2 regions of the Streptomyces thermoalcalitolerans genome follow, and region 1 is predicted to be linked to the other one. Evidence: riboswitches for the same ligand, from Rfam matches in the RefSeq annotation. Region 1 holds a riboswitch; the other holds the start of a gene.
What was found. A riboswitch is a leader RNA that binds a small molecule or an ion and turns the genes downstream of it on or off. The one in region 1 is predicted to bind cyclic di-AMP.
Positions count from the first base shown of each region.

Region 2: linked by a shared signal. The riboswitch ahead of ABD224_RS20990 (M23 family metallopeptidase) and the one ahead of ABD224_RS25995 (C40 family peptidase) in region 1 are both predicted to bind cyclic di-AMP.

Region 1 is NZ_BAAAHG010000065.1:24,907-31,517, forward strand. Features, by position in the region: gene bioB (biotin synthase BioB) at 1-719, opposite strand, end outside; gene ABD224_RS25975 (8-amino-7-oxononanoate synthase) at 889-2,016, shown strand; gene ABD224_RS25980 (DUF397 domain-containing protein) at 2,117-2,347, opposite strand; gene ABD224_RS25985 (helix-turn-helix domain-containing protein) at 2,382-3,242, opposite strand; gene ABD224_RS25990 (ATP-binding protein) at 3,466-3,924, shown strand; gene ABD224_RS25995 (C40 family peptidase) at 3,986-4,459, opposite strand; cyclic di-AMP (ydaO/yuaA leader) riboswitch at 4,462-4,676, opposite strand; gene ABD224_RS26000 (lysophospholipid acyltransferase family protein) at 5,299-6,024, opposite strand; gene ABD224_RS26005 (DedA family protein) at 6,218-6,611, shown strand, end outside.
Region 2 is NZ_BAAAHG010000039.1:54,589-61,199, reverse strand. Features, by position in the region: gene ABD224_RS21000 (tyrosine-protein phosphatase) at 1-360, opposite strand, end outside; gene ABD224_RS20995 (alpha-galactosidase) at 534-2,612, shown strand; cyclic di-AMP (ydaO/yuaA leader) riboswitch at 2,918-3,072, shown strand; gene ABD224_RS20990 (M23 family metallopeptidase) at 3,077-4,039, shown strand; gene ABD224_RS20985 (SGNH/GDSL hydrolase family protein) at 4,229-5,014, shown strand; gene ABD224_RS20980 (carboxymuconolactone decarboxylase family protein) at 5,214-5,804, opposite strand; partial or broken gene ABD224_RS20975 (MBL fold metallo-hydrolase) at 5,981-6,611, shown strand, end outside.

The sequences.
Region 1 (6,611 bases):
TCGAACGGGATCAGGAAGTTCACCGGTACGGAGTCGGGGTCCAGCTCGCGCAGCGCGAAGACCACGTCGACCAGGTCCTCGTCGCTCTCCCCCATTCCGGCGATGAGCCCGGAGCAGGCGGACAGACCGGCGGCGTGCGCCTTGTTCACCGTGTCCACCCGGTCGGCGTAGGTGTGGGTGGTGGTGATGTCGCCGTACATGGTCTCGGAGGTGTTGAGGTTGTGGTTGTAGGCGTCGGCCCCGGCCTTGCGCAGCCGCTCGGCCTGGCCCTCGGAGAGCAGTCCGAGACAGGCGCACACCTCGACGCCCTCGTGCTGCTCCTTGATCGCCCTGATGGTCTCCGACACCCGCTCCACGTCACGGTCCGTCGGACCGCGTCCGCTCGCCACCAGACAGACCCGCTTGGCACCGCCGGCCAGCCCGGCCGCCGCCACCTTGGAGGCCTCCTCGGGCTTCAGCCAGGTGTACTTGAGGATTCCGGCCTTGGAGCCGAGACGCTGGGAACAGTAGGAGCAGTCCTCGGGGCACAGGCCCGACTTGAGGTTGACGAGGTAGTTGAGTTTCACCCGCCGGCCGAACCAGTGACGGCGCACCTTCCCGGCCGCGGCCACCACGTCGAGCAGCTCGTCGTCGGAGGTGGCCAGCACGGCCAGAGCTTCCTCCCGGGTCGGCGGCTCGCGCCGGAGCCCCTTGTCCACCAGCGTGTTCAGCAGGTCCATGGAAGCCGATCCTGTCCTATGCGTCCGTCCTGGGCCAAGAAGAGTCTGCACAACTCCCCGCGCGTTGATGTGTGGGTATTGCCACAGCCTGAGCGGATGGTCCCGCGCACGGGGTTTCTCACCGCCCGATAGGGTCTGTGCACGGCCCGCGGAAGACCTCGGAGGACCCATGGCGTTCGACTGGATCGAGGAGCAGGCCCGGGCGCGCCGGCGGGCCGGGCTCGTACGGACGCTGCGGCCCCGCCCCGCCGACGCGCCGCTGCTGGACCTCGCGAGCAACGACTACCTGGGGCTGGCCCGCCACCCGGAGGTCGTGGCGGGGGCCGCGGAGGCGGCGCGCACCTGGGGCGGCGGCGCGACCGGCTCCCGGCTGGTCACGGGCACCACCGAACTGCATGCCGAACTGGAGCGCGAGCTGGCCGGCTTCTGCGGTTTCGAGGCGGCGCTGGTCTTCTCCTCCGGATACGCCGCCAACCTCGCCGCGGTCACCGCGCTCGCCCCGCACGGCTCGCTCATCGTCTCCGACGCGGGCAACCACGCCTCGCTCATCGACGGCTGCCGGCTGGCCCGGGGGACCACGCAGGTCGTCGGACACGCCGACCCGGAGGCCGTGCGCAAGGCGCTCGGCACCCATGAGGGGCCGGCGGTCCTCGTCTCCGACACGGTGTTCTCGGTCGACGGCGACGCCGCCCCGCTGGCAGAGCTCGCCGGGGCCTGCCGGGAGCACGGTGCCGGTCTCGTCGTCGACGACGCCCACGGGCTGGGCGTGCTGGGGGACGGCGGCCGCGGCGCCGTGCACGCGGCGGGGCTGGCGGGCGCCGACGACGTGGTCGTCACCGTCACGCTGTCGAAGTCGCTCGGCAGCCAGGGCGGAGCCGTCCTGGGGCCCGCACGGGTGATCGACCATCTGGTCAACGCGGCCCGGACGTTCATCTTCGACACCGGCCTCGCCCCCGCGGCCGTGGGCGCGGCCCTGGCGGCGCTGAGGCTGCTGCGCCGCGAACCGGAGCGGGCGGCACGCGCACGCGAGGTGGCGGGCGAGCTCCACGCACGCCTGACCGCCGCGGGCCTGCACGCGGTACGTCCCGACGCCGCGGTGGTCTCGGTGCGCGCGCCGTCCCCGGAGGAGGCCGTGCGCTGGGCGGCCGACTGCCGTGCGGCCGGACTGGCCGTGGGCTGTTTCCGCCCTCCTTCCGTGCCCGACGGCATCTCACGGTTGCGGCTGACCGCCCGCGCGGACCTCTCCGGGGCGCAGATCGAACGTGCTGTCCGGGTGATCGGTGAAACGCGGCCGTGAGTCGGCGTGACACGGCCGTGCGCCGGATGCGGGGTCGGCTGCAGCCGACCACAGCCGGCCGGAATCGAGCGAATTGAGCGGAATCGACCGGAATCGTTTCTCAGAGGCCGTGCACCGTGGCCGTGAAGGCCGCCCAGCTTCCGGGCGAGAACAGCAGCGCCGGTCCGTCGGGGGCCTTGGAGTCGCGCACGGCGATCAGCCCGGCCCAGGGTCCCGTGGCCGGCCGGGCCGTCTCGACGCAGTTGTTGGCTCCGGTGCTGTGACTGCTGCGCTGCCAGCGCACGCCGTGCAGGCCGGTGCCGGAGGGTACGTGCCGAGGCAGAGCGGACATGGTGCCTCCTTGTGTGACGAGCGGTGGCGCGCCGTCAGGTGTCGCGGCGCATCCGGGTGATGAAGTCCAGCGACTCCTCGGGCGGGAGAGCGCGGCTTCGGAGAGTGTCGAAGGCCCTGGAGTAGGCCTCCAGGTCTTCTTTCCGCTCGAGGTGGAGGCTACTCGTCAGGTGGTCGATGACGACCACGTCCAGGTCGGAGGTGTCCGAGAACGAGAAGATGACGAAAGGACCGGTGACGCCGATGTGCTCCCCGGTCGCGAACGGCAGCACCTGGAGCCGTACATGGGGCAGCTGTGCCGCTTCCGTCAGCCGTTTAAGCTGCCGTGCCATCACCGCGGGTCCGCCGACCTCCCGGTGCAGCACGGCCTCGTCCAGCACCACGTCCAGCTTCAGCGGCGGATGGGCGCGCAGCACGTCCTGACGGGCCAGCCGCACCTCCACCAGCGCGTCCAGCCGGTCGTCGTCGAGCTCGTCCAGAGCGGCCCGGGTGACGGCGCGCGCGTATTCGGGGGTCTGCAGCAGCCCGGGGACGACCGAGGTCTCCAGGGTGCGCATCACGCTCGCCTGCGACTCCAGGCTGATGAAGTCCCGGTAGGCCGGCGGCAGTACGCTGCGGTAGGCGTGCCACCAGTGGTGCCGGCCGCCGTCGTCGTCCATCCCCGCCAACACCAGCAGCAACTCGCGCAGTTGGGAGTCCCGGACGGCGTACGCGTCCAGGAGTAACCGCACATCGGACGGTTTCACCCCGCTGGCGCCGGTCTCGATCCGGCTGACCTTCGACTGGTGCCAGCCCACCAGCCGGGCCGCCTGGCCGCTGGTGAGACCCGCACCGGTGCGCAGTGCGCGCAGTTCGGCGCCCAGTTTCCGGCGGCGTACCGCGGGACCGTGCTGCATGGACTGCTCCTCACTCCTTGAACGCTCCACATGCTCCGCCCCCGGAGGGGCGGTTGGCGCAGAGTTCACCGCATCGAGCGACAGATATATGCATATCTGGTGGATCGCCGCGTGAGACCGGTGCGGTGATGGCAGTCTGACGGCGAAGCACCAGTCCGGGACCGTACTCGAACCGTCCGCTTTGTGTCGGACTGCGATCCCCTGGGAAAGGGCCGACGCCGCCATGGCAGACCATCTGGAAGCATCCGTCATTCTGCCGAGCGATCCCGCCTCGGTCTCCGCGGCCCGCGGTTATGTGGTGAGCACTCTCGAGGAATGGGGTCTGCCGCCGGACACGGACACCGCCGAGACCGTCCGGCTCATCGTCTCCGAGCTCGCCACCAACGCCGTGCAGCACACCCGCGGGCAGTCGCCCACCTTCACGGTGGACCTCGTCCTCGTACGGGACGAGTGCCTGCGGATCGGGGTGACCGACAGCCACCCGAAGTTCCCGAAACGCCTGCCGGCCGCCGTCCAGCAGGACAACGGCCGGGGCATGGCGATCATTCGATGGTTCGCCGCCGAGCGCGGCGGCAGACTGACCGTGCGGCCGACCCGGGAGGGCGGCAAGACGGTCTGCATCGAGCTTCCGTGGACGGTCCCGGCCCGGCCGGTCACGGCCACGGGGCGGCAGGAGCCGTAGCGCGTGGGGCGTGCGGGTGCGGTGACGGCACCTCGGGGCGCTGTCACCGCACCCGGGCGGGTCAGCGGACCCGGCCGTACCAGACGTTCTTCGTCCAGATCTTCTGCAGCTTCACCACGTCCCCGGTCTTCGGGGCGTGCCAGATCTTGTTGCCGCCGGCGTAGATGCCGACGTGGTAGACGTGCGAGCCCGAGTGGAAGAACACCAGGTCACCGGCCTGGCGGTTCTTCGCGGAGATGTGACGGGTCCTGTTGTACTGCTGGGCCGCCGTGCGGGGCAGCTTCTTGCCCGCCTTCTTGAACGAGTACAGCGTGAGGCCGGAGCAGTCGAACCTCCGGGGCCCGGCGGCACCCCACTGGTAGGGGGCGCCCTTCTTGGACGCCGCGACCTTGAGCGCCTTCATGCCGGGGGTCGCGGCCGCGGCCTCGGAGGCCATGCCGGGAGCCACGATCGAGCCGCCCACGGCGGCCAGGGTCAGGGCCGAGGCCGTACCGGCCCGGGCCATCAGCGACGGGACACGATTGAACGTGGTCATGCTCAACCCTTCGTCAGCCGCCTGTGAAGGATGACCTGTCGGATTCGGGCTGGCGAAGTTGCCCGGCCGCGTCGCCGCGGCTTCACCCCAAGGGCTGCTCGGGCCGGCCATGGCGTGACCGTCCCGGCGACCCGTCGTGCTTGGGTCCTCCACTCCTGCCGATCCACTTGTGTCGACCGGTCATCCGGGCGGCGGCAGGATTCGGCGTCCGCCCGGACCGCCCCGCCGCGGTGGCGGGGGCTTGTCGTCCGACAGGGATCTTGGCCTACACAAGTCCGAAAATCCCAATGGAAACGGGGATTTGTGTTGTTACTCACCACTCGGCTGTTCGGGTGGACAGTCTCGTGCCCGGGTGGCTGCCCCCTCCCGCGGCGGCTCCCGGACCAGCGGCGAAGCATCCCGTTCCGCCGTCCGGGGAGGCGGATCGTGCAACCGCAAGGGCTCCGGGGAAGGAGGCGAACCTACCTGAAAGGAGGTACGTCTTTTGGTCCGTTCCGACTCACGTCAAGAGGGAGTGTTCTCGTCGGCGGGATGCGCCTTCTGTTGATGCGTCAACTCCTGTGGAGGAGCTACGAGCTGACACCGGGTCCGCCGTTCGTGACCGGCGCCTGGGGGATCCTCGTGTACCGGTGGACGCCAGGGGGACGGGTCCCGGGGCGGAAGGAGAGGAGGAGCGGACCGGCGGCCGGCCGCATCGAGGTGACATCCTCTCAATTCCGCTTCGTCTGCTTTGTCTGCTTCTTCCCGGCCGACGGTGGCGGCGGTCCGGGTTCCGGCCGGCGGGGCCGCCGCGCAGGCCGCCACGGCCGCCCCTTTCCGCGGGCGCGGTGCCGTGATGGTCAGTCGAGCGGTGGGCGCGGGAACCTGCGCTCCTTCCCGCCCCTCGCCTCGGCCTGCTCCGCCTTGACCACCGCCGCGTACCGGTCGACGTACTCCTGCCCCGACAGCGCCATGACGGCGTACATGATCTCGTCCGTGACGGCGCGCAGAACCGTCTTCTCATGTTCCATCCCGGCATGGCGGGAAAAGTCCAGAGGTGTGCCGAAACGGATCACGACCGGGCGGATGCGCGGGACGATCCGGCCCGGCGGCTGGGCCTCGAAGGTGCCGATCATCGCGCACGGCACGACCGGCACCCCGGCCTTGAGCGCCATGACCGCGACACCCACCTTGCCCTTGTACAGGCGGCCGTCGGGCGACCGGGTGCCCTCCGGGTAGATGCCGAGGAGCTCGCCCCTGCGCAGCACTCCGAGTCCCTCCCGGATCGCGGCCTGACCGGCCTCCTTGCCGGAGCGGTCGACCGGGATCTGCCCGGCGCTGCGGAAGAACGCGGCGGTGAGCCGGCCCTTCAGGCCCGGTCCCGTGAAGTACTCGGCCTTCGCCAGGAAGGTGATACGCCGTGTGAGGACCGCGGGCATCAGGAAGTGGTCCGAGAACGACAGATGGTTGCCCGCGATGATGGCCGGGCCGGACGCCGGCACGTGCTCCAGCCCCTCGATCCGGGGCCGGAAGACCACTTTGAGCAGCGGGCCCAGCAGGACGTGTTTGAGCAGGAAGTAGAACAAGGGGATGCTCCTCATCGGGGCGGAACCGCTCAACCGCCGTGTTCCCGCAGATCAGGGCGGATGCCGTGAGGGGCCAGTGTAAGTGCGCCCACCGTGGCGGGGCACTGCTGTGCCGCGGGGGTTTTGCCGCATGGGGGCGACGCGGGGCCGCGCCTGCCGGAGGCCGGCCGCCCGGCGGCGTACGGTGGTGGCCATGGCCCCTCCGCTTCCGGGTCCGCTGGCGCATCTGGCGCCCCTGCTGGGCGACTACGGCTACTGGGCCGTCGGCGGTGTGGTCCTGGTGGAGGACTTCGGGGCTCCCGCCCCGGGCGAGGCGATCCTGATCGCGGCCGGGGTGTACGCCGGGGCCGGCCGCCTCGACGTGGTGACCGTGGGGCTGACCGCGTTCGTCGCGGCGGTCGTCGGGGACAACATCGGCTACCTCGTCGGCCGGTACGGCGGACGGGCGTTCGTCCGGCGCTGGGGCCGGTACGTCTTTCTGCCGCCGAAGCGGTTCGAGGCGGCCGAGCGGTTCTTCTCCCGGCACGGCGGCAAGATCGTCACCGTGGCCCGGTTCGTCGAGGGCCTGCGCCAGGCCAACGGCATCA
Region 2 (6,611 bases), on a different contig from region 1:
GCCCTTGCCGTCGGCCAGGATGCCGCGCAGCTGGTCGAGGTCGCCGTCGCGGACCATCCGCCAGAACTCCGCACCGTCCGCCGGGTCGCTCAGCGGCAGGTTCACATTCCGCACACCGGGCAGCTCGATGTCCGGCCCTTCCAGCTTCTTGTCGGCCGCGTTGCGGAAGTCGAAGATCGTGCGCAGGCCCAGGGACCCCAGGAACGCCGCGTCCTTCTCGGTCGCGTGCGCGAGATGGCCGCTGCGGAACAGCACTCCCCGACGCACCCGCCGGCCGTCCACGGTCGGCAGCCCGCCCACATCGCGGAAGTTGCGCACTCCGACCAGCTCGGGTTCGGTAGAGGGGACCTGCTGCGTCACGGGAACTCCTCCCTGTCGGCCCCGCCGTCACGGCTCGTCAGCGGGCGCGGCTTCGACCATACGACATGGCTTCCCTGGGCAAATGAGTTGTCCACAACCGTTGCCCGAGCGCCGCTCCGCCCGGATGATGTCCGTGCTTGCGCTGATCCGTCCGGCTCCGACAGGAGGGACGCATGCTCCAGACCGCCGACGACGGCCGCACCTGGCTGCTGACCGGTCCCACGAGCAGTTACGCCCTCCGTCTCACTGCGCACGGCGAACTGCTCCATCTGCACTGGGGTCCCCGTATCGGGCTCGCCGACGCCGAGGCCCTGGCCGCCCGCCCGCTGCCCGATTACCACCCCTTCGAATCCCCGCTCGACGGGCACGAGGAGTACCCGGTCGAGGGCGGCCCCCGTTTCGTGAGGCCCGCGCTGTCCGTACGCACCGCCGAACGACGCGGCACCGAGTGGACGTTCGAGACATACGAGACATGCAGGGACGAGGGTGACGAACTGTGCTTACGGTTCCGCGACTCGGGACTGCGCATCACCCTGCACTACCGCATGCGCGGCGATGTCGTCGAGCGCTGGGTCACCCTCGACAACCAGGGGCCCGACGCCGTGGAACTGCTGCGCGCCGACTCCGCCACCTGGACCCTGCCCGAGCGCGAGGGCTGGCGGCTGTCCCAGCTGCACGGCCGCTGGGCCGCCGAGTCCCGCCTGGTGCGCACCGACCTCACCTACGGCGAGAAGGTCCTCGGCAGCCGCCGCGGCCACACCGGGCACCAGCACCTGCCCTGGGTCGCCCTCGACACCGACGCCACCGAGGAGCACGGCGAGGTCTACAGCTGCGCGCTGGGCTGGTCCGGGTCGTGGCGGATCGCCGTCGCCCAGCTCCCCCACGCGCGCGTGCAGATCACCGGGGGCGCCGGACACGACGACTCGGGGCTGCTGATGCTCCGGCCCGGGGAGTCGTACACCACCCCCGTCTTCGCCGGGCTGTGGAGCGACGGCGGCCACGGCGGCGCGAGCCGCGCCTGGCACGCCTACCAGCGGACGTACGTCGTCCCGGACGCGGACCGGGACCGGCCGGTGCTCTACAACTCCTGGGAGGCCACGGGGTTCGACATCAGCGAGGAACGGCAGCGGGAGCTGGCGCGGCGGGCGGCGGAGATCGGTGTGGAGCTGTTCGTGGTCGACGACGGCTGGTTCGGCGCCCGCACCGGCGACCGCGCCGGACTCGGCGACTGGTGGCCCAACCCCGACCGGTTCCCCGGCGGTCTGAAGCCGCTCGCCGACCATGTGCACGGCCTCGGGATGCAGTTCGGCATCTGGGTCGAACCGGAGATGGTCAGCCCCGACAGCGACCTGTACCGCGCGCACCCCGACTGGGTGCAGTACCAACCGGGACGCAGGCGGACGGAGTTCCGCCATCAGCTGGTGCTCAACCTCGCGCGCGAGGATGTCCAGGAGTACCTGTGGGAACAGCTCCACGGACTGCTCTCGGGCACCCCGATCGACTATGTGAAGTGGGACTTCAACCGCTGCTTCACCGACGCGGGCTGGCCCGGGGACCCGTACCCGCAGCGCCTGTGGGTCGACCATGTGCGCGCGCTGTACGCCCTGCTGGACCGGTTGCGGGCCGCGCACCCGGGGGTGGCCTTCGAGTCCTGCTCGGGCGGCGGCGGCCGGGTCGATCTCGGCATCCTGTCCCGTACGGACCAGGTGTGGACCTCCGACAACACCGATCCGCTCGACCGGCTCGCCATCCAGCACGGCTTCAGTCATCTCCACCCCGCACGGGTCATGGCCGCCTGGGTCACCGACAGCCCGAACGTCCTGTCGGGACGCGTCAGCGGGCTGCGCTTCCGGTTCGTGAGCGCCATGGCCGGGGTGCTCGGGGTGGGCGGCGACCTCAGCCGGTGGACGGAGGAGGAACTGGCCGAGGCGCGGGACTGGATCGCCCTCTACAAGGAGATCCGGCCCGTGGTCCAGCGCGGCGACCTGTACCGGCTGCGGCCCCCGCACGGCGGGCTGAGCGCGGTGCAGTACGTCCTCGGGGACGAGACCGTCGTCCTCGCCTGGCTCCAGGCACAGCACTACGGCGAGCCTCCGCCCCCGCTGCGGCTGCGCGGCCTCGACCCGGCGGCGTCGTACGTCTGCCGGGAGACCGGGGAGGTGCACCGGGGGGCCGTGCTGCTGCACCACGGGATGCGCACCGGGCTACGGGGCGATGTCGATGCGACAGTCATCCGTCTCTGTCGCGTCTAACCCTTCTGTCTGAATTGCGCATTTACGGTGAACTTGCCCCTAAATAAGGCCTGCTGAAGCCGCTCGCGTGACACGTTTCACAGTGGTGACGGTGCGTTTCTTGCCGTGTCCACGTAATCCCGTTGTGCATCCAGCGGTTTGAGGGGCGGACAGAAGATCGAATTCACGCGGTGTGATGGCCGGTCCCCGTGATGGATCATGCGAAAGGCGAGGAAAAGGGGATCATCTGCTTGTCCCTGTGCGTGCCGGTCGCCTACGGTCCACACCGATCCGGACGGACGCCGAGTCCTGCCGCCGTCCGGGGACCCGCACACCCACCCGTGCACGGCAGGAGCGGGGGACCCACGATTCACCGCCTGGTCCGGTTCTCCGGAACAGGCTCGGGGTGAAGCCGCGTTGTGCGGCCGGGCAGCTCCAGCCCGAACCCGACAGCTCACCTCGCAGGCGCCGGAGAGGAATGCCCCATGCCCGCGAAGGGTAAGCACCGTCGTCCGAAGACCCGTCGTCTCACGCGCTCCCTCCTCGCCGCCGGAACCGGTGGCGCCGCCTTCGCCCTCCCGCTCGTCTCGGCGACGGGCGCGCACGCGGCCCCCGCGCACTCCGCGGCGGAAAAGGCCGTGCAGGCCGTGCCGGCGGCCAAGCCGGTGACCGGGAAGAACACCGCCGCCGAGAGCACGGGCGTACGGATCTACACCGTCCGGACCGGCGACTGCCTCTCCACGATCGCCGACGAGCACGGCATCCGCGGCGGCTGGCAGAAGCTCTACGCGGACAACCGCCAGGCCGTCGGTGACAACCCGTCGCTGATCCACCCGGGCCTGAAGCTCGTCCTCGACGGCAGGGCCGCGTCGGCCGGCACCGCCAAGGCGCCCACGTCCTCGGCGTCCGGCGGCTCCTCCACGCCGTCCTCCAAGCCGTCCGCCGCGCCCTCCTTCAAGCTCACCTCCAAGTCCGCCTCCGAGCTGTCCTCGGCCCCGAAGGCGCAGCAGGCCCCCCAGACCGCGGAGAGGGTCTCCACCGGCTTCACCTTCCCGGTGGCCGGCAAGGGAGTCGGCACCGGCTACCGCGTGGCCGGCGGCAGGTGGTCCAGCGGCTACCACACCGGTGTCGACTTCGCCGTCCCGACCGGCACCCCGGTCCGGGCCGTCGGTGCCGGCACGGTCGTCTCCGCGGGCTGGGGCGGCGCCTACGGCAACCAGGTCGTCATCAGGCTGAACGACGGCCACTACGCCCAGTACGCCCACCTGTCGTCGATCTCCGTCTCGGCCGGCCAGAGCGTGAGCACGGGGCAGCGGGTCGGCCTGTCCGGCGCCACCGGCAATGTGACCGGCCCGCACCTGCACTTCGAGATCCGTACCACGCCGAACTACGGCTCGGACATCGACCCGGTCGCCTACCTCCGCGCGCGCGGCGCCACCCTGGGCTGACGGCCGCCGCCCTCCCCTTGGCCGAGGCCGGCCGTCACCTTTGACGGCCGGCCCGTTCCAGGGGTGACCGACGGACGTGCCGTGGCTAATCTCACCGTCCGTCAACCTCTGCCTACGGTCGCGTAGGTCACATTCGAAGGTGAATCATGGGCTGATATGGCAGACGATTCGAAGAGCGACAACAGACCAGTGATCGGGTCGTACGTGGCAGTGGGGGACAGCTTCACCGAAGGCGTCGGCGACCCCGGCCCCGACGGTGCGTTCGTCGGCTGGGCCGACCGGTTTGCCGTACTGCTCGCCGATCGGCGGCCTGAGGGCGACTTCCAGTACACCAACCTCGCCGTACGGGGAAAGCTGCTCGACCAGATCGTGGAGGAGCAGGTCCCGAAGGCCATCGAACTCGCCCCCGACCTGGTCTCGTTCTGCGCGGGCGGCAACGACCTCATCCGTCCCGGCGGCGACCCGGACGACGTGGCCGAGCGCTTCGAGAAGGCCGTCGCCCGGCTCACCGCCGCCGCGGGCACCGTGATGGTGACCACCGGCTTCGACACCCGGGGCGTGCCCCTGCTCAAGCACCTGCGCGGCAAGATCGCCACCTACAACGGGCATGTGCGGGCCATCGCCGACCGCTACGGCTGCCCGGTGCTCGACCTGTGGTCGCTGAAGAGCGTCCAGGACCGCCGTGCCTGGGACGACGACCGCCTGCACCTCTCACCCGAGGGACACACGCGCGTGGCACTGCGCGCCGGCCAGGTCCTCGGCATCGACGTCCCGGCCGACCCCGAACAGCCCTGGCCTCCGATGCCGCCGCGCGGCACGCTGGAGATCCGCCGCGACGACGTGCACTGGGCGCGCGAGTACCTGGTGCCGTGGATCGGCCGCCGGCTGCGCGGCGAGTCCTCGGGCGACCATGTGAAGCCCAAGGGCACCCTGTCGCCGGAGGAGATCAAAATGCGGATCGCGGCGGTGGCCTGACGGCCGCCGCGTCCGGCGTCTCCCGCGCCCGGCCCGGTTCCCGGACGAGCACCTCGCCCGCCCGGCGCCGGGCCGAGCGCGGGAGAACATGCCGCACCCCTTTCACGCACTCCCTGTCCCTGTCACGGCGGTCTCGCCCCACGACGACCTCGCCACGGCCGCCGCTTCACCAGGGTGGGACGAGACCCGGCCTCACGCGTCACTCCCGCACGGCAACCCCGTTCGCATTCGCGCCCGGTACGGCTCCCGGCACCTCGCACGCATCCTTGAAGCCCTGACTGGTCAGGCCGAGGGAGGAGTTGATGCGCGAGCGCAGATTCTCCAGTGCCACCATCGCCGTCAGCTCCACCAGGGCCGGCTCGCCCAGCCGGTCGCGCAGCCGGGCGACCAAGGCGTCGTCCACGGTGGGCGGCGTGGCCGTCATGGCCTCGGCGTACTCCATGACGTCGCGCTCCAGCGGCGTATAGGCGTCACTGTCCCGCCACACGGGAACGTCCTGCACCTTGCGGGGATCCATGCCGCGCTCCCGGTTGACCCAGTAGCCGAAGTCCATGCACCACGAGCACCCGATCGCGGCGGCCGAGGTCATCTCGGCGAGCGCCTTCAGATCGGTGTCGAGCCTGTTCCACTTCGCCACCGACTGCTCCAGGCGCACATAGGTCCACAACACCCGCGTGTTGTGCGCGAGCGCCCGGAGCGGGTCGAGGACCTTGCCGTAGACGCGCCTGCTGTACCACTCCACACCACGGAAGAAACGGGTGCGGGGCGGAGTGAGCGAGATGCGGGCCATGGACGGCCACCTCCAGTCCATCGGTCGGTACACCGGCTTTCGTCGGCACCGCGCGGGTGCCCTCACCGGTACGACGGACGAGGCGGCGCTCATGTGACATCGGCCTGCCGAGGGGATCCTCCATCCTGGGGAGCCCCGCATAATGGACGGTCCGACCGACTCCACCGGAGGCATCGTTGGCAGGATTCCGTCCTCTGAGCTCCGGGCTTCGCGCCCTGCGGCCCGCGGCATTCGGAGCGGACCCCGACGGAGAGCGCATGGCGCGCATCCGCCGGTCGCCCCACTTCAAGGACGGAGCCTTCCAGAATCCCGGAGGCCCCGCACGGACCCGGCCCTCCGGCTCGATGCTCGATCTCGTGAAGCTCTGGCTCGACAAGGAGCAGCGTGCCCTCCGCACCCCGCGAGGCACCATTCCCGTGCACGCCACCACGCTCGCCGACCTGGCCCGCCCCGCGGCCACCGGGCTGCGGCTGACCTGGCTGGGGCACTCCAGCGTGCTCGCGGAACTGGACGGACAACGGGTGCTCTTCGATCCCGTGTGGGGCGAGCGCTGTTCCCCCTTCCCCTTCGCCGGCCCCCGGCGGCTGCACCCGCTGCCCCTGCCGCCGGCCGCGCTCGGCCCGGTCGACGTCGTCGTCATCTCCCACGACCACTACGACCACCTGGACATGCCCGCCGTCAAGGCGCTGGCCGGCACGGACACCGTCTTCGCGGTACCGCTCGGCGTCGGCGCCCACCTGGAGCACTGGGGCGTCCGCACCACCCGTATACGCGAACTGGACTGGCACGAGTCCACCAGGGTCGGCG